3 regions of the Vibrio sp. nBUS_14 genome follow, and region 3 is predicted to be linked to each of the others. Evidence: predicted binding sites of a transcription regulator. Region 3 holds the regulator's gene; each other region holds the start of a gene.
What was found. The regulator PurR, encoded in region 3, represses purine synthesis genes. The targets are predictions, from matches to a motif close to TNANGNAAACGTTTNCNTNA.
Positions count from the first base shown of each region.

Region 1: purT (formate-dependent phosphoribosylglycinamide formyltransferase) is a predicted target of PurR. The motif match lies at 2,349-2,368, and genes of this name have one in related genera.
Region 2: folD (bifunctional methylenetetrahydrofolate dehydrogenase/methenyltetrahydrofolate cyclohydrolase FolD) is a predicted target of PurR. The motif match lies at 3,719-3,738, and genes of this name have one in related genera.

Region 1 is NZ_CP179206.1:1,719,272-1,725,637, reverse strand. Features, by position in the region: gene sbcB (exodeoxyribonuclease I) at 1-15, shown strand, start outside; gene ACMAZD_RS08095 (CidA/LrgA family protein) at 40-411, shown strand; gene ACMAZD_RS08090 (LrgB family protein) at 414-1,091, shown strand; gene cdd (cytidine deaminase) at 1,380-2,267, shown strand; gene purT (formate-dependent phosphoribosylglycinamide formyltransferase) at 2,434-3,609, shown strand; gene ACMAZD_RS08075 (thiopurine S-methyltransferase) at 3,739-4,392, opposite strand; gene ACMAZD_RS08070 (RelA/SpoT domain-containing protein) at 4,725-5,501, shown strand; gene ACMAZD_RS08065 (c-type cytochrome) at 5,614-6,051, opposite strand; gene ACMAZD_RS08060 (cytochrome C) at 6,048-6,366, opposite strand, start outside.
Region 2 is NZ_CP179206.1:2,715,952-2,722,317, forward strand. Features, by position in the region: gene ACMAZD_RS12740 (YfcL family protein) at 337-600, opposite strand; gene ACMAZD_RS12745 (elongation factor P hydroxylase) at 610-1,140, opposite strand; gene ACMAZD_RS12750 (trimeric intracellular cation channel family protein) at 1,442-2,065, shown strand; gene aroC (chorismate synthase) at 2,174-3,259, opposite strand; tRNA gene ACMAZD_RS12760 (tRNA-Arg) at 3,529-3,605, opposite strand; gene folD (bifunctional methylenetetrahydrofolate dehydrogenase/methenyltetrahydrofolate cyclohydrolase FolD) at 3,817-4,674, shown strand; partial or broken gene ACMAZD_RS12770 (cation:proton antiporter) at 4,831-6,366, opposite strand, start outside.
Region 3 is NZ_CP179206.1:2,418,022-2,424,387, reverse strand. Features, by position in the region: gene glgA (glycogen synthase GlgA) at 1-179, shown strand, start outside; gene ACMAZD_RS11345 (alpha/beta fold hydrolase) at 466-1,263, shown strand; gene ACMAZD_RS11340 (DUF2007 domain-containing protein) at 1,368-1,685, opposite strand; gene ACMAZD_RS11335 (TVP38/TMEM64 family protein) at 1,749-2,429, opposite strand; gene ACMAZD_RS11330 (TfoX/Sxy family DNA transformation protein) at 2,562-3,152, opposite strand; cyclic di-GMP riboswitch class I at 3,280-3,365, opposite strand; gene purR (HTH-type transcriptional repressor PurR) at 3,540-4,544, opposite strand; gene torD (molecular chaperone TorD) at 4,863-5,510, opposite strand; gene torR (two-component system response regulator TorR) at 5,799-6,366, shown strand, end outside.

The DNA.
Region 1 (6,366 bases), 700 kb from region 3:
AAGTTAGCTAGTTAATTCATAATCAAGAGACGCGACACTTTGAAAGAAAGATTGATCAAACTCGTTTACTGCTTAATCTCCTTCACCTTAATCATAGGTGCTCTCACTGCAGGCAACGCGTTACAACAATATCTAGAGACCTCAATCCCAGGCAGTATTTTTGGCATGTTGATTCTGTTTACTGCCATGGTGATTGGTATCGTTCCTTCGCACTGGGTGCAGCCCGGTGCCAGTTTGATTATTCGTTTGATGATCTTATTGTTCGTCCCAATCAGTGTTGGGCTAATGGATCACTTCGATATGCTTATCGCCAACGCACTGCCAATAATGGCGAGTGCGGTCGGTGGAACGCTGATCGTATTGGTATCTCTATCATGGTTCTTAGACCGCTTGCTTTCGAGAGGTAAATAATCATGTGGATTCTACTCACTATCGTGGTGTTTTTGTTTGCTCGTTGGGTCAGCCAGAAAGTGAACTCACCATTGTGTAATCCGTTACTGATCAGCATTAGTATCATTATTCCTATCCTGTTGTTCTTCAAGGTCCCTTTCGAGATCTATTACGCAGACAACACTTGGATTACTTACATGCTTCAGCCTGCGGTTGTGGCACTTGCTTACCCTTTGTATGAGCAGTTACCTCAAATTCGAGCTAATTGGCGCATCATTACCTTTGCTTGCACGCTGGGCAGTGTAATGTCGATGACCACGACAGCATTGATTGCTGTCGCCTTTAAAGCAGACCTGAGCCTTATTGCTAGCCTGCTAGGTAAATCGGTCACCACACCGATTGCAATGGAAGTATCGAGCCACCTTGGCGGTGAAGCAGCGATTGCAGCGATTCTGGTGTTAATCGTTGGTCTGTTCGGAGCCATCTTTGCTTACCCTATCTATAACCTGATTGGAATTAAAAGCCCAATCGCAAGAGGTTTAACCATGGGCACGGTATCTCACGCTTTAGGTACCGCTACGTGTGCTGAAAAGAACCAAGAAGATGCGGCATTCAGTTCGTTGGCGTTGGTTCTTTGTGGGGTTATCACTTCAATTATTGCACCTAGCGTATTTTCAGTGGTGATTTGGCTCTACTCTTAACCAATCAACTCTGACATTATTTTTATAAGATCATGTAAGCCCAAACATCACCTGTTATTTCAGCGTCTGTTTGGGCTTTTTCGTCGCCATTATTCAGCGATAACGGTCCCAACTAACCTTTGATTTGCGATATCAACGATGATTTTTGTCATTGCAATCGATTTCATCTGTGACCTCACTCTAATTATGCAAACCAATGTAACAACAACAACTCAATAGTGATCATAATCACAGAAAAATCCTGAGCATTGCATAGAATTAAAGCCTAAGGTCAATTAAGGATTCAACATGAACAGTCGTATTACCCTGGCGCTGGAAAGTGCTCCAACATCAATGAAAGCGCTTTTGAGTGACATCGTATTAGCAGACAACTTTGACGCCACTATCTCTAAAGAGCAGTTGCAAAGCTTGCTGGATGCGAGCGGTCTTTCTGATAAAGAAGTTCGCCTAGCTTTACTGCCAATCGCAGCAGCATACTCCTATGCGCCTCTTTCTGAATTCTATGTTGGTGCCATCGTGCGTGGCCTATCTGGTCGCTTATACTTCGGTGCAAACTTGGAGATCGCAGGTGCTCAACTTGGTCAAACAGTTCATGCTGAACAATCAGCCATCAGCCACGCTTGGATGAAGGGTGAAGAAGGCCTTTCTGACATCACTATCAACTTCAGCCCTTGCGGTCACTGTCGCCAATTTATGAACGAATTGACGACGGCAAAAGAACTGAAGGTTCAACTTCCACAGCGTGATGAAATGTCACTGCAGGAATACCTGCCAGATTCTTTCGGCCCTGCTGATTTAGGTGTGACAACTGGCTTGATGACAAAGCTGAACCACCAGTACACAACAGATGAAACGAGCCCTGTTGTTATAGACGCTTTAGCTGCATTGAACCGCAGCCACGCTCCTTACACTAAAAACCTAAGTGGCGTTTCACTACAACTGACAACTGGCGAAATCTTTACGGGTGCTTACGCCGAAAACGCAGCGTTCAACCCGAGCCTACCACCTCTACAAGTGGCTTTAATTCAGCTGAAATTGGCTGGCTTCAATTTTAAACAAATTGAAAACGCAGCTTTGGTTGAAATGGCCGATGGTAGCATTAGTCACCTAGCGGATACGCAATCTACATTAGAAGCGATTAATCCCGATATTCCAGTGACTTACTTAGCAATCTAAGTACATTTAATTAACAAAAACTCAAATAAGCAGCCCTATTTAACGGTGCTGCTTTTTTATGCTTGTAATTAACGCAGCAACCTAAGCAAACGTTTGCTTTTGTCATTTAAACAAGTATGATCGCCCCGTTTTCAATCACTCGTTCAAAAGATCGGAAGGAATTTCTATGTTTGGTACCGCTACTCTTGAAAATGCTACTCGTGTACTTCTATTAGGTTCAGGTGAACTCGCCAAAGAAGTGGCTATCGAGTGCCAACGTTTAGGTTTAGAAGTTATTGCTTGTGACCGTTATGCAAACGCGCCAGCTATGCAAGTCGCACATCGCAGTCACGTATTGGATATGCTAGACGTTGACGCTTTAGAAGCCATTATTGAACTAGAAAAACCAGATTATGTGGTACCGGAAATCGAAGCGATTGCCACCAGCAAATTAGTAGAGCTAGAAGCAAAAGGGTTGAATGTCGTTCCAACTGCGAATGCAACCAAGCTAACGATGAACCGCGAAGGCATTCGTCGTCTAGCCGCAGAAGAGTTGAAACTGAGCACGTCTCCTTACCGCTTTGCAGACACCTTCGAAGATTTCTCAGCCGCTATTGAATTCGTGGGTATGCCTTGCGTTGTGAAACCAGTCATGAGTTCTTCAGGCAAAGGCCAAAGCGTTATCAAAACAGAAGGTGATATCCAAAAATCTTGGGGTTACGCACAAGAAGGCGGTCGTACTGGCGCGGGTCGCGTAATCGTTGAAGGCTTCATCGATTTTGATTACGAAATCACACTGCTTACCGTTCGTGCAGTCGACGGTGTTCACTTCTGTGCACCAATTGGCCACCGCCAAGAAGACGGTGACTACCGTGAGTCATGGCAACCACAAGTGATGTCAGACAACGCTCTGAAAGCAGCGCAATACACGGCAGAGCAAGTAGTTAACGCACTAGGCGGCCACGGTATCTTCGGTGTTGAACTGTTCGTTAAAGGCGACCACGTCGTCTTCAATGAAGTCTCCCCTCGCCCACACGATACTGGTTTGGTAACTTTGATTTCTCAAGACTCATCGGAATTCGCACTACATGTTCGCGCATTTACGGGTTCGCCAATTAAGTCGATTATTCAATATGGTCCATGTGCATCAGCGGTTATCTTAGGCCAAGGCACATCAACGAATATCCGTTTTGAAGGCCTTGTAGAAGCGCTAGACGCACCACAAACGCAAGTCCGTCTGTTTGGTAAGCCTGACATTGATGGTCGCCGTCGTCTTGGTGTGGCGTTAACTCGTCGCAACAGCACAGAGACAGCGATCGAAGATGCCATTGAAAGCGCGGCAAAAGTAAAAGTGATTTACTAACCAGCTATTCAATTCTGAACAATCACGACTTCAAATCTGAATAATAAAAAAGACGGCTATCGAGCCCGTCTTTTGTTCCTTTTAGCTGTTGCGCTAGCTGTTAGCTATTGGCTTAAAAGCAAACTCAGCTTAAGCGTCAGACTCAATCAAATACACTTCTTCACTGAATCGAGACAAACCTTTCTTCGCAATCTTAGGGTGTTCATCATCTGCAATATCTTGATTCAACAGAGTAATCTTATAACCTGCAAATAACTGATCGATCTCTAGCTTAGGTACGCTAAACGGAGGTCCTGCCATTTCGCTTTGGTCGTAATCCAATGTAACCAACAAGATCTTGCCGCCTGGCTTTAACAGTTGCTTCAAACGTTCCACATATTGCACGCGCATATCAGCAGGCAAAGCCACCAAAGAAGCTCGATCATAAATAATGTCGACTGGCTGAATGGGCGCAGTGAAGTAGTCACCGGTGTAAACACTCAATTCATCGAATTGGTAGAGCTCATGTTGACTACTGATTTGAGTCACTGTCGGTGTGTATAAGTGCTCAGCGAAAAATGCGCGAACCGCGATCTGGCTTAATTCGACACCTTGAACCTCTTCATGCTTGGTCGCTAACCAAATCAAATCTTCACTCTTACCACAAAGAGGCACGAAGACACTCTTGTCGTAACCAGGGTGAGTCTTTTGCCAAAATTCGATAAGAAGCGGATTTACATCTTCAAGGTGGAAACCAATTTGGTTGGCTGCCCATTTATTGTGCCAAAATTCAGGATTATTCATCTTTCGTTCATGTTAAATAGTCATAATGCAAGGGTACAGTATAGAGAAGTAAGAGCAACCTTCGCTTGATTCAAACTTAAAAACGACGCGAGTTAGCAAAGAAGATTGCCGAGGTTCAAAGTTCTCAAAATTTGGGAACAAACGCTTAAATGATTTGTCTATATCTTCACATTTTAAAGCAATATTAAACGTTAGAGTTGGTTTCGGTCTTAACTAGCCCCATCTAATAGATAGTGAGATTGGTTAGTGTAGTTAAGCTGTTTTTACTCTTATGCGTTACTGGTTACCCCTTTTGATTACCCGTTTTTGTAACCTTGTATTTTGGAGTTTGAATGAGTGTATTTCTCCGTACGACGGCCCTAATGCTTCTAGTATTGAGCCGAGCGCCTGCATTCGCAGCAGCACCTGTTTCAACGAGTTCAACTGATCAATCGCGCACTCCTGCGCAAAACCAAGATTCATCAAACGTATTCCGCCACAGCCTTAGCGGCTTATACGGCATCAAAGCATTCGACTCACGTCCGACTCAGCCTTATACCGACTTCGATATTCTGTACAGCAAAGCTCACCAAGCACAGGCTGAACTAGAAACCATTTGTAAAAGTACTGCCCTACTGACTAACTCAGACGCACTCTTTGCTGGCGTTAAATCTCAAGCACGAGCAGAAGAGAAAATTGATCTTGAGTTAGATGGCGATGTATCAAGAATTACCGACTTAGCCCGTGCAACCATCATCGCTAACGATGTAGAAAGCTTGGTCGAAGTATACGAAGCTCTAATCCGCGAAGCGGATGTGGTAAAAGTGAAAAACAAATTCAAATCACCGGCGGATTCTGGCTACCGTGATTTGAACCTTTTGGTTCGTTTACCTAAAACTAATGTTATTGCCGAAGTTCAGCTTCACTTGAGAGCCATCGCTGATGTGAAAAGTGGCCCTGAGCATGAGCTTTACGAAATCATCCAAGGCATTGAGCGTCACGCTATTGCAGAAAAACGTCCAATTAACGACATCGAAGCGGCGCAAATCAATAGCCTAAGACGTCAATCTCTAGAGCTTTACCAACAAGCATGGCAACCATATATTACAACTCACATTAAAGCGGCATAACGCGAACCGTGTAATACCAACAGACACCAAAAGGGCTGCACTCGCATCCCTTTTTAGTTCTTGTTTGATAAGCAAACCGTTCACTTGTCTGTCACAACCTCCCCGTTCCAAACTATTGGTGATAATACTCTTTAGAGCGGTTGTATAAATCCAAAGGTTTTAACATGCTGTAAAATGCCGCCGCGTCTTGTAAGTCTCTATCTGATAAAGATTTTACTACCGACTGCATGTATAAGTCTTGGCGTTCATCGATTTTGAAATCACGTAATTGCTTAAGGATGTAACTCGCCTTTTGTCCCTTTATATTTGGGTAAGATTGCACAAAAGGAATGATCTTATCTCCGTGGCACTGACTACAAAGGTTCTGAGCGTGTTTCTCACCCGCGACTAAATTTGGTGTATAAATCTCGGCTTCTTCGACCTTCACTTCCATTTTGGACACTGTCTTGGTGTCAGGTTCGGAATGTTCCTCAGAGCATGTAGAAAGCAACATAACGGCCATCGCTGGCGCCAGAAATATAGACACTAACGTCACTGAATTTATCGTCATTTATGCGCTCCTAGCATTGGTGGCAACAAGGCGCTATCAATAGGCTTACGACGATACTTATTCATGTCGATGCCTTTGTCTTGGTAGTAAGTGCTCAAGTAATCGAGCACTGGATCCCACGTATCAGACAAGTCCCACAGCCCCTGAGTATCGACCATCCATTGGATCGTCTCTCGCCACTGTTCTCTAGTACCGCTGTTCTGAGCCACGATTAAACTGGTGTGACACGCATTACACTGGCCATTCACCACTTCCCAACCTGGAGCCATAATTAACCCAGAGGTCTTGTCTACACCGTAATACTCTTTCGGATTT
Region 2 (6,366 bases), 300 kb from region 3:
ATGTGACCTTTTCTGTGATTCCGTTAAGTAGGATTAGAATAACGTAGTCAGAAAATGGAACCATCACGAGGATTGAACGGACTCATTCAAAAATTTCGAACGAGTCTTAAATAATACCAATCACAGTAAGTAAATGTTCAAAAATAGCGCAGGGAAAAGGCTTGAGAGCAAGGCGGAATTTTCGATAAGTAGTTATTCTACAATCAAAAATTCTAACGCCGTTATCGAGACTTTTAACCAGCTAGGTTGACCGGTTATTTACTGCGATTGGTATAAATATTCGCTCAGCAAAATGGAAAGGAAGAGACTGAGCGGCTAACGATAAATGACGAGCAGTTACGCTTGGTTTTGCAGCTCAACCCAAAGGTCATTAACGATCGTGCGATCGGCTGGCGTTAATTCAGAACGCGCATCTTCTAGGCTCTTCTCAATACGCAATTTCACTTCTGCAACGTCTTCAATGCCGTCTTCTTCACATGAAGCTACTGAAAGAGAAATATGACCACGTAAGTAACCACCAGCAAACAGTTCATCATCTGATGCGTTTTCAATGCGAGCATCAATTACTTCAAGTAGTTTTTCTTCAAATTCGATAATCATAATATTCTCTTATTTCACAATAAATTGGCTAGCACATAAAGGTTCTACATCGTAGAAGCTGCGCAATGCTTCAGAGAGCATTTTTACGCGAGGCGGAAGGCCAGCTTCAAAGATACCCATGACTTCGCTGTGTACTTTATTCATAAAGGCCAAACGATCTGGCTCAAAATCGCCGTGTAGATTGTCACAGCTGACATTAAAAGGAAAGCCTCCGCTCGTCGCAATGATCCATTCATACGCTTGCGGGCGAATTTCTACTTTTTCAAACTCAGCTTGAACCGACTCAGTGCGACCATCAGGCTCATACCAATAGCCAAAATCTTCCAGTAAACGACGCTCAGGGCCAGCAACACACCAGTGCGCTATTTCGTGCAGCGCAGAAGCGTAAAAGCCGCGTGCGAAGACAATTCTGTGGTGTGGGATATCATCATCGGCAGGTAAGTAAATAGGCTCGTCAGCGCCTAGCTCCAATTTAGTATTAAAGCTGCTATAAAAAGTCTGATTAAAAATATCGATAATGTCGGAATATTGGTGCGTCATAAAGCTTGCTTGAAATGAAATAAACACGCGTATTTTGCTTTGTTTTGTCGGCTTGGTAAAGCCCCTATCAGGCGTAATGTTAACGGTACCAGAGCTCTCCACCAGCACAAAGCCACCTACCTCTGCGATAGATAACCCCAAGTTACTCCAATTAATTACTTCAGCTAATCTGAAACCTCGATTCACGGTACAAATATTCATTCGTCAAAGCCCGTTTTTACTACTACACTCGCGCTTCATTTTTATATCCCCAAGGCCTATAACTCTCAAATTTATAGACCTAAATAATAGAGCTACAGCAATGCTACTAAGTGTTTTGTATATCATTGGCATCACGGCAGAAGCCATGACCGGCGCTCTCAGCGCTGGCAAACAAAAAATGGATTGGTTTGGTGTAATGCTGGTTGCGAGTGCAACAGCAATCGGCGGCGGTACAGTACGAGATATCCTACTTGGCCATTACCCTCTAGGTTGGGTTGAAAACCCAGAGTACCTTGCGATCACCTGTGTGGCAGGTGTCATCACGACCGGACTCGCTAAATGGGTAATCAAGCTAAAAGGGTTATTCATTCGTTTGGATGCGCTGGGGCTTATCGTATTCAGTATTATTGGTACTAAAGTAGCTATGAACATGGGTCTGCACCCTATGATTTGTATGGTGTCTGCATTGGTCACTGGCGTGTTTGGTGGCCTGCTGCGCGATCTTATCTGTCGTCAAACGCCATTGGTTCTGCATGAAGAGTTGTACGCATCTGTCGCCCTTGTCGCTTCAGGTTTATATCTCGGCTTGCTTGAGATTGGCATTAACGACGTAACAGCAACGATTGTTACGCTTGTGGCTGGCTACTTGCTACGTATGGCTGCCGTGAGATTCAAATGGCGCTTGCCTTCGTTCCAGCTTGATCCGGAAAGCTCTGTGCATTAGATATTCTCACTGACGCAGAATATAAAAAGGGTTGCTTCATTACGAAGCAACCCTTTTTTGTTTCTATTAAATCAGTTTCAATTCTGTTCTGAATAAAACGAAGCTGAACTAGATTTTTGGCGTTTCCGTTGTCACACCAAAGTTTTGACCACGGTGACGTAGCAAGTGATCAAGCAAAACAATCGCCAGCATCGCTTCTGCGATAGGCACTGCACGAATACCAACACATGGATCGTGACGACCTTTAGTGATTAGCTGCGTTGCCTCACCATCTTTAGTGATGGTGTCACCAGGAACAGTAATGCTTGATGTTGGCTTAAGTGCAATACTTGCCACAATATCTTGGCCAGTAGAAATACCGCCTAAGATACCGCCAGCGTGATTGCTGCTGAAGCCTTCTGGAGTTAATGGATCACGGTGTTCACTACCGCGCTGATTAACTACGTCGAAGCCATCACCAATCTCAACACCTTTCACCGCATTGATGCTCATTAGAGCGTGCGCGATGTCTGCATCTAGGCGATCAAAGATTGGCTCGCCAAGGCCTACAGGCACTTTAGTCGCAACCACTTGAATCTTCGCACCGATCGAGTTGCCTTCTTTTAGCAAGTCACGAATCAGTTGGTCAAATTCCGGTACTTTGTCGGCATCAGGACAGAAGAAAGCGTTGTTTTCGATCTCATTCCAGTCCACTTTATCAATTGAGATATCACCCATTTGAGAAAGATAAGCTTGGATTTCAACACCAAATTCTTGTTTCAGGTATTTCTTCGCAATCGCACCTGCCGCAACACGCATTGCAGTTTCACGAGCCGAAGAGCGACCACCACCTCGGTAATCACGCACACCGTACTTTTGATGGTAGGTATAATCAGCGTGGCCTGGGCGGAACTTGTCTTTAATTTCGGAATAGTCTTTAGAGCGTTGGTCTGTGTTTTCAATCAATAGACCAATAGAAGTACCCGTAGTTTGGCCTTCAAATACACCTGATAAGATTTTCACTTCATCCGCTTCACGGCGAGCCGTTGTATAACGAGAAGTACCTGGGCGACGACGATCCAAATCTCTTTGAAGGTCTGCTTCGGTAATTTCTAATCCTGGTGGGCACCCATCTACGATACATCCTAGTGCGATACCGTGACTTTCTCCGAACGTGGTCACGCGGAAATGTTGTCCGATACTGTTTCCTGCCATTACTTCCTCTAAATCAGCCATCAGCAGAAGGTTTGATTCCTAAACCCGCCGGTGAACAGCTTTACTTGTCTATTCTTCGTAATTTCATAGTGGCTTTATTACCAAATGATGTAAACCCCAAAAAAGGAACAATTTTAACTTTCTATTACATAAGCCGAATGAAATGAATAACGAAGGAAAATGAGTAGCGCTTTAAGAGAAGTACTTTTAGTATCATAGAAAAGCAAAAAACCCGACAACTCAGAGAGTTATCGGGTTTCTTTAAATAGTGGTACGCCCTGAAGGATTCGAACCTTCGACCACCTCCTTAGAAGGGAGGTGCTCTATCCAGCTGAGCTAAGGGCGCGCTACAGGAAAAGATTATACGAATTCGAATCAGTAAAGCAACGGCTTTATGTAACATTCTGATCCAAGTGAGTAAAAAAAGGGCAATGAGATTATAAGTGTTGGAAAATAGACCAAAGCAAACGTTTGCTTGATGGTAATCAAAAAGATTTTCTGGAATAATGCTCCCAAAACATCAGCCACTAACTTGAATATCAATACTAAGGAAATTCATGACTGCTCAAAATATTGATGGAAAGCTAATTTCTCAAACCGTTCGCTCTGAAGTTGCGGCACGTGTAAAAGCTCGAACTCAAGCTGGATTACGCGCTCCGGGCCTAGCGGTAGTTTTAGTGGGTGAAGACCCTGCCTCTCAGGTTTATGTTGGAAGTAAGCGTAAAGCGTGTCAAGAAGTAGGCTTTGTTTCAAAGTCTTTTGATTTACCAGCGACGGCGACAGAAAATGATCTGCTAACGCTCGTCGACCAATTAAATGAAGACCCTGAGATTGATGGCATCTTAGTTCAACTACCTTTGCCTGCTGGTATTGATACCACTCACGTTCTTGAGCGCATCACGCCAGAGAAAGACGTTGATGGCTTCCACCCATACAACGTAGGCCGTTTGGCTCAACGTATGCCTAAGCTACGATCTTGTACGCCTAAAGGCATCATCACACTGCTTGACCGTTACAACATCGACTTACGTGGTAAGCACGCAGTTGTTGTTGGCGCATCAAACATCGTAGGTCGCCCAATGACCCTAGAGCTTCTTCTAGCAGGTTGCACGACAACGACATGTCACCGCTTCACCAAAGACCTTGAAGGTCATGTACGTCAAGCCGATGTTGTGGTGGTAGCCGTTGGTAAGCCTAACTTCATTCCTGGCGCTTGGATTAAGAAAGGTGCTGTTGTGGTCGATGTAGGCATCAACCGTTTGGAATCTGGCAAACTCGTTGGCGACGTTGAATACGATGTCGCGAAAGAGAGCGCAAGCTTCATCACACCGGTTCCAGGTGGTGTTGGTCCAATGACAGTAGCGAGCCTAATCGAGAACACCATGATCGCTTGTGAGCAATTTCACTCGAAGTAATTTGCGAACGACAGTCTCGGTAACAATACCGTTGGCATGGATTGCCTAAACCAAAAGTAGAATTAGAAAGACGCAGCGTTAAAACGTTGCGGCTTTTTTGATACTGCACTATTCGTTTTTGATACAAAGTGGCTCGCTTTTGATAGAGAGCACCCGCTATTTATCTGGAGTACAAACTCTTTCCGTTGGATCCGAAGGCGGCAATAAACTAATGATCGCGCACTCAGTTGATATAAGTTTTTCCAAATCAGAACCTTGTGTCACTAAACGGAAGTCACCGCCAATAATCACACCCAGTAGAATCGCTTTAGGATACAGCGCATTAAACTCATTAAGGTTAAATGCTTCAGTCAAGCCCGTGCTCTTAATTTGGCTACCTTGAGCCATAAAGGAGTTAAGCTAGGAATAGGTAATTCCTTCCGAAAACAGACTTCTGTTGCCATCTCGGCTCACTGAATGCCTTTCGTGTTTAGTTTCTGTCGATTCAAGCTCAAACACCTTATTTTCACCGAACTCATCTTGATAATGCATGCTGACTAATGGGTTGATTTGACGATAAGGCGAGACTATCATGGCGCGCCCTATTCCATCCAGCTCCAGATTATTTTCCGCGTGACTTGAGGCTGGGTTACCAAAATAGACATTCAAGTTATCCATACGCGCCAAACGAATGCTTTCCCAGTTGGTATCAGCAAGCACACTGTTGATGTTGTGTGTCGCCAGCACCTTGGCAAACTGTCTTGCAAAATGAGTCGCGCCAAAGAAGAGCACCCCTTGCGCTTTATCTTGCGTCACACCCAACCTTCTTGCCCACCAACTTGCGGTAAGGCTCTGAATAACAACCGTACCGATGATGACCAAGAACACCATTGGCACCAGTAGATCAGCCCCTTCAATCAATTGCTTCTCTTGAAGCTTGATAGCAAATAGAGAAGAAACCGCAGCCGCGACGATCCCGCGAGGTGCCATCCAACTCAAAAACCATTTATCTGCTGGGGTAAGATCCGTGCCGATCCCGCTGATCCACACACTCAGAGGACGAGCCACCAGCATAACGACCGCTAATAAGCCAATACCGCCCCAACCTATCGAGAGGAAAGTCCCAGAATCGAGTCGACTCGCCAATAAGATAAACAAAGCGGAAATGAGTAACACGGTTAAGGTCTCTTTGAACTCAATAATATCTTCAAGATCCAAGCATTTCACGTTGGCGAGCCAGATACCCATGATGGTCACGGTTAATAGGCCAGACTCTTCACTCAGATCATTAGAAAAAGAGAACGCCGCCAACATCAACGTTAGGACTGCCACATTACGCAAATAGTGCGGAACCCAATGTCCTTGAAGCATCTTGGCAATCAAATAGCCACCGATGATCCCTAAGCCTAAACCGATGGCTAGAGTCAGCCCCAAGGCCGACAGTACATGGCTGGTAGGATCGGCTGAAGAGACAATGTATTCGTAAACGAGAACGGCAAACAGAGCGCCAATCGGGTCAATCACTATCCCTTCCCAGCGCAAGATACTGCCTAACGAAGATTTGGGTTGAATGCTGCGCAGCATGGGAACAATAACGGTTGGCCCCGTGACCACCACTAAGGCGGCAAACAACGCGGCTAATGGCCAGCTGAAATCCACAAAATAATAAGCACCAACGACAATGCACGCCCAAGTAATCAGCATGCCAAAACT
Region 3 (6,366 bases):
GGTTTGCTTTTGATCAACCGACACCACAAGCGTTACTGGCTGTGTTACATCGTTCATTATTGCTCTACGCACAAAACCCATCTGAAATTAAGCGTGTTCAGCTTTATGCTATGCAGCAAGATTTTAGTTGGGAAGATGCGGCAAAAGAGTATCTTGCAATGTATCATTCTTCACTTTAACTCGCTGAAATAGTTATAAAATTAAGCTGGCGGCTAGTAATAGTTTGTAATGAAAGAAGGCGCTCTGAGATTAGAGTGCCTTTTTGTTTTCTGTTCAGAGCAAATCACGTTTACGAAGACAAAACTTGCAAACGCATTTTAGTCAGGTAAAAAAGGCGGGCTAGGTATTCACATGACTAATGTTAGGTTTGACACTATTATCACTTAAAGTTCTTAATAACGTGATATCCTTAGCCATTGCCTCGTCATGAGGCATAGCTCCATTATTATAATTAAAGCGATAGGTATGTCTGAGAGTTTATTATTTCATAAAACATTTACTCACCCTACGAGCGATGAATGGGTTGTGTTTGTGCATGGCGCGGGAGGCAGCTCCTCAATCTGGTTCAAGCAGATCAAAGCGTATAAACAATATTTCAACCTGCTTCTCATTGATCTGAGAGGGCATGGTAAGTCAGACAATATTTTAAAAGAGCTGATAGCGAACCGCTATACATTCAAATCGGTCACACTCGATATCCTCAAAGTACTGGATCATCTTAAAATCCGCTCCGCGCATTTCGTTGGTATGTCTCTCGGGACGATTATTGTTCGCAATGTAGCGGAATTAGCCGCAGGTCGCGTGCGTTCAATGGTACTTGGTGGAGCGGTGACTAAGCTCAATACCCGCTCTCAAGTACTAATAAAACTGGGCAACTTAAGCAAGCACATTATTCCATACATGTGGCTATACAGTCTTTTTGCTTATGTTGTCATGCCACAAAAGAGCCAAAAAGAATCTCGCCATCTATTTATCCGTGAAGCTAAAAAACTGTGTCAAAAAGAATTTAAACGCTGGTTTATCCTGACTGCTGACGTAAACCCTCTGATGAAATATTTCAAAGATAGAGAGCTACCAATCCCGACTCTTTACTTGATGGGAGAACATGACTACATGTTCATCAAGCCCGTAAAAGAGATGGTTGAAGCACATGAGTCGAGTGAGTTAGTGGAAATAGCAAATTGCGGACATGTGTGTAATGTTGAAAACCCTGAAGAGTTCAACCAACGTTCAATCGCGTTTATTCAAAAACAAATCCAGTGACTTTCTGGGTTCGTTATCAGAACAAATAAATCGAATTAAATAAAAACGGGAAGCTAATATTAGCTTCCCGTTTTTATTGTGAAGGAGTATCGTTCGTTATGTTCTTACTCTGGTGATACAGCGCCGCATTGCCAACAAGAACCAAATTGCGCTTCGTTGATCTCATGGCACTCTCCACAACGCCACTCTTCATAGATGATCGAATCTTGCTGTTTTTGGTAGTCATTAACGATCGTGCGGGCTTTATTGGCCAATTCTGGCTCATATAACCATACGTAAGGGTCAGTTTCCTCAGTGAATGGAATTTCCCCTTTCAAACTGAACAAACCCTCACCACGGACTTCACAAGCAATATTCTCACTTTCTAACAATCCACAGATGATATGGGCTTCTGTAGGATTCGATGCACTGAAGATTTTCATTGAAATAGAACCTTATTCGGTTTTGGGTTTTAGTCAGTTATATACGTTATTCCGCTATACACGTTAGTCAGCGACAGGTGCTGAGCGAAACTTACTCATCAACCATTTAGCAATAATTGGGAATACACCCAATAAGGAAAATGACAACAATACTGAAGGAGATACGATACCCGAAAGTGAATCAATTTCTGCGAGTTGAGTACCAGCATTCAAGAAAACCGCAGTTCCTGGCAACATGCCTATTTGACTCGTGATGTAGTAACGAGTCATCGACATTGGGGTTAACCCCATTAACAGGTTGATAAGAAAAAACGGGAAAACAGGAATCAGACGTAGAGAGAATAAGTAAAATGCCCCGTCTTTTTCAACACCCTTGTTAATCGTTGCTAACTTGTCGCCAAACTTGGTTTGAATCCAGTCACGTAAAAGGTAACGGCTACTCAAGAAGGCGAGGGTTGCACCAATAGCACTCGCGAAAGACACCAGCAGTAAACTGTTCCAGAAACCAAACAGCGCAGCGCCTAAGAGAGTAACAACTGCAGCGCCAGGGATTGAGAAAGCCGTGATCATGACATAGGCGGCAAAATAAATCGCAGTAGCAACAATAAAGTTGCTCGCGATGTAGTCGTTCAAAACTGCTTGTTGAGTCTTCGCATTTTCAAGTGTTAGGTATTGGCCGAAATTGACGCCTAATAGGACGATGATTACGACCAACACGATACCCAATATCATTTTCTTACTCATTGATACTTCCTCTAATTTTTTAATGCATACCATTAGTATAGATAGACAGGCAAAGCATAGATTAACTTTCAACAGATATAAAAAAGCCGCAAGAATGCGGCTTAGTTATGTAGATAGTTTGAACTGACAATATTAATTGATGCGACTGATAAGCTCTTCACGACGTTGCTGCGGTATAACAGACCAATGAGTACCATTGATCGCACCTTCTAGCGCCCAAAGCAGCTCAATGTTGACAGAGGATGCATGCGATTCCTTGATGGCGTTAAATGCGTTTACAGAGCCAGATTCATATAAGCATTCTACGGAATCGATTCCCGCCTTTTTCAACATACGCTCGGTAGCCAATCGAAGGTTAGGGAGGTCCTTTAGTCGAGTTGGCTTAGCAGAAGACTGCTCAGCTTTCTCTTCTTTAGCAAAACCCAGAGACGTCGTAGCAAGCTGCAAGATTTTCTCTTGGTCTTGCCATAAACCTTCCGGTAATGCGAAATACTTAGTGACGACAGGGAAACCACGTTTTTTGTAGACGTATGGTTGAAACCCTTGTTGCTCGAATTGCCTTGTTGTGTCTTTGTCCGCTCTTATGTGCAGCTGGTCATTTACAACCAGAGCAAACATAGTGTCATCAGCAAAAAGCCCGAATCCACCAAACATTGAGCGTGATTTTATTTTTCCTAGGGGCTCAAATAATTTCATTGAGTCCTTTAGTATCGGTTTATCCATGTTATTTATCTCGGTGTATTTGAACTACGCCACCAAATAAGCAGGTCCGAAAGATTAGCAAAATGTTGCAATTAAATTGTCAATAAGCCGTAAATTACCAGATTGTTAGTAACTACTGCATTTTGCCATCGGTAACCCCGCTACCATACCAACGAGTGGTTTAGGCCGGAAGCTTTGCGTCTCACTCTTTCAAGTGGTTTGCCCTGTGCGTGACTGACTGATTGAATAGAATAAAGTTTTTGTTGAATTAGGCTCACACCTGATATTTAAAAATGTGATGTTGCTCCAATTAATGATCTTGATGATGTGCAACTAGGTTTATTTTGTCTGCTTATAAAAAAAGCGCACCCAAAGGTGCGCTTAATGAAATTAAACTCGATTTATCAATTAATTTAACGTTTTAACTGTGCTTCGCTCAACAATTTCAGGGTGCATTTCAAAGACACGTTTTTCATGATCTTTATCTTTAATGCGTTCCAACAAAATTTCGAATGCATTTTTACCAACACGACGCTTAGGTTGGTGAACCGTTGTCAATGGTGGAGAGAAGTATTCTGCAAGTTCAATGTTGTCGTAACCGATAACCGAAATATCTTCAGGAATGCGAATGTCTTGCTGTTGCAGGCGACTCATTAGGCCAAGTGCCATTGTGTCGTTAAAACAGAACACAGCGGTAGGGCGATCTTCCATCTGAGCAATTTTATCAGCCGCAAGTACAGCGGTATCACACTCGAAGTTACCTTCAATGATGAGCTTTTCGTCGGTTTCGACCTTCGCTTCATTGAGTGCGCGTTTGTAACCCGCGATGCGTTCTACACATGCTGCTTTGTCTAAGTGGCCACTTAAACAAGCAATCTTTGTGTGACCACGTTCTAGCAGGTATTTGGTTGCTAGATAGCCGCCTTCTTCAGAGTTATCGATGATCTTATCAGCCTGAGAGGTTTCAGGGCCCCAATCCATGACAACTTTTGGGATATCAGCATGGCGATCTAACATGCCACGAAGTTCTTCTGTTAAGTCAGAACACATAACCAAGATGCCATCTACACGTTTTTCTGCAAGCATTCGAATGTAGTCACGTTGCTTCTCATAGATACCACCTGTGTTACACAGAATCAAAGTGTAACCTTGACGGTAGCAGTAGCTTTCAACACCATCGATCACTTCCGAGAAGAAAAGGTTTGTTGATTGAGTCACTAGCATGCCGATAGTACGTGTTGAATTGCATTTCAAGCTACGAGCAACAGCACTTGGCGCGTAGTTTAATTCGTCTACGGCTTTGTTTACTTTCTCTTGAGTCGCTTCTGCAACAAAACGTGTTTTGTTGATTACGTGAGAAACGGTGGTAGTTGATACGCCTGCTAAGCGAGCGACATCTTTTATAGTGGCCATGGTTTTATCCTATTATAGAAGCTACTTTCCCAAGTACGGAATAAAGCAGCCGTTAAGCTACCTAACTAAGAGCTTAAATTTGTAGGGCTCTTTGGGGTATTAAAGTGCTAAAAAACAAAAAACCGCTATTGAGCGGCTTGTCTTAACACCGAAATGCTCTGAACTTAAATAAGCATAGCATTTCGTGAATGTTTCATATTTTATCGTTTGCGGTCACAATTTTAGACTGACTAGAAATTACTCGCAATAAAATTCACCCAGAAATCTGGGTGAATTGTCACATTCTATTGAATTTGTTTACTTAATCATCAGCGAATCTTATTCACCCGCTAAATACTGAGTGTCCAGATTACAGAAGGCAACGAGAAGAGAGGCAATCGATGCATAGAAACCGAATGAATCGATCTCACGACATCTAGCGTTGAACTTTGGTACCCAAGTAAGAAGTTGTTGTTCAATAAACTGTTGTTGAACAGCGAACGATTTTTCTAATTCTTCTTCAAGCTCAGTTTCATTTGAACGGATGATGAGATTACCAAGGAAATCAAGTTCGATAGCAATGTGGTCTGCTGGCTCTTTCAGATCTTGGTTTACCACCAAGTTGTGCTTAGCCATGATATCTTCCATGTCTTTAGCTGGCTTGTCGTTTAACAGACCCGTTTTGCCGATATACATTGAAGCGTAAGGTAGAGCACCATGTTTATCTGTCTTTAAGAATAGATCGCAGAAGTCAGCAGACAGTTCTAGTTGGGCATCTTCACGTGTTTGTAGACGGTTCAATGCGTCTACCAGAGTGTCAATCGCAGGCTTAAGTGTTTCGTTTTCGCCTAAACCAGTCAGAAAAGAACGAATCTCAACAGAATGGTAGTGATCGAGTTCTTCTTGTGTGAGCTCTTTAGCGAACAAGCTTGATAGCCACCAGTATATTTCAGCTCTTTGTTCGTTGAATGCTTTCGTATCTTTCATTTCATAGATCCTGATTTAGTCTTGTGATGTTTATATACCCAAGCATCGTGAAATCATTTGGGCATAAGCACACCAAGGCTCAATAACAAGGTTATTTGCTAAACGCAAAGTGACTCGTTAGTCGTAATGCCTATATTGAATTGCGATGGACGGTAAATAGCAAGGTTTTAGATTGTCTTGTATCAAAAAAGATTCATGTTTCTCGCTTTTATCTGCTGTACCACTAGAATTGTTACTAGTTATGAATAGAATGGTTACTGAAACTATTAAATAAGAAAAGTGGTGTAGATGAGCTATCACGTATTAGTCGTAGAAGATGATGTGGTAACCCGCAGTAAGCTGGTTGGATATTTCCAAAACGAAGGTTACACAGTGAGTGAAGCGGAAAGCGGCGCTCAAATGAGAAACGTGTTGGAAGAAAACAACGTTGACCTCATTATGCTAGACATCAACTTACCAGGCGAAGATGGATTGATGCTAACTCGCGAATTACGCAGTCAATCGGACATTGGGATTATTTTAGTTACTGGACGCACGGATAGCATCGACAAAATTGTAGGCCTAGAAATGGGCGCAGACGATTATGTTACTAAACCCATCGAACTGCGCGAGTTATTAGTTCGAGTTAAAAACTTACTTTGGCGTATTGCTGCTGCTCGTAAAACAGCGGTGGGTGCGGCAGTTGAAGCAGAAGACGAATCTGTGGTTCGTTTTGGTGAGTGGACGTTTGATATCCCTCGTCGTGCTTTAAGTAAAAACGGTGAGCCAGTTAAGCTGACTAAAGCAGAATATGAGCTGCTCGTTGCGCTTTCTTCTTACCCTAACCAAGTGCTAAGTCGTGAACGTATTTTGAACA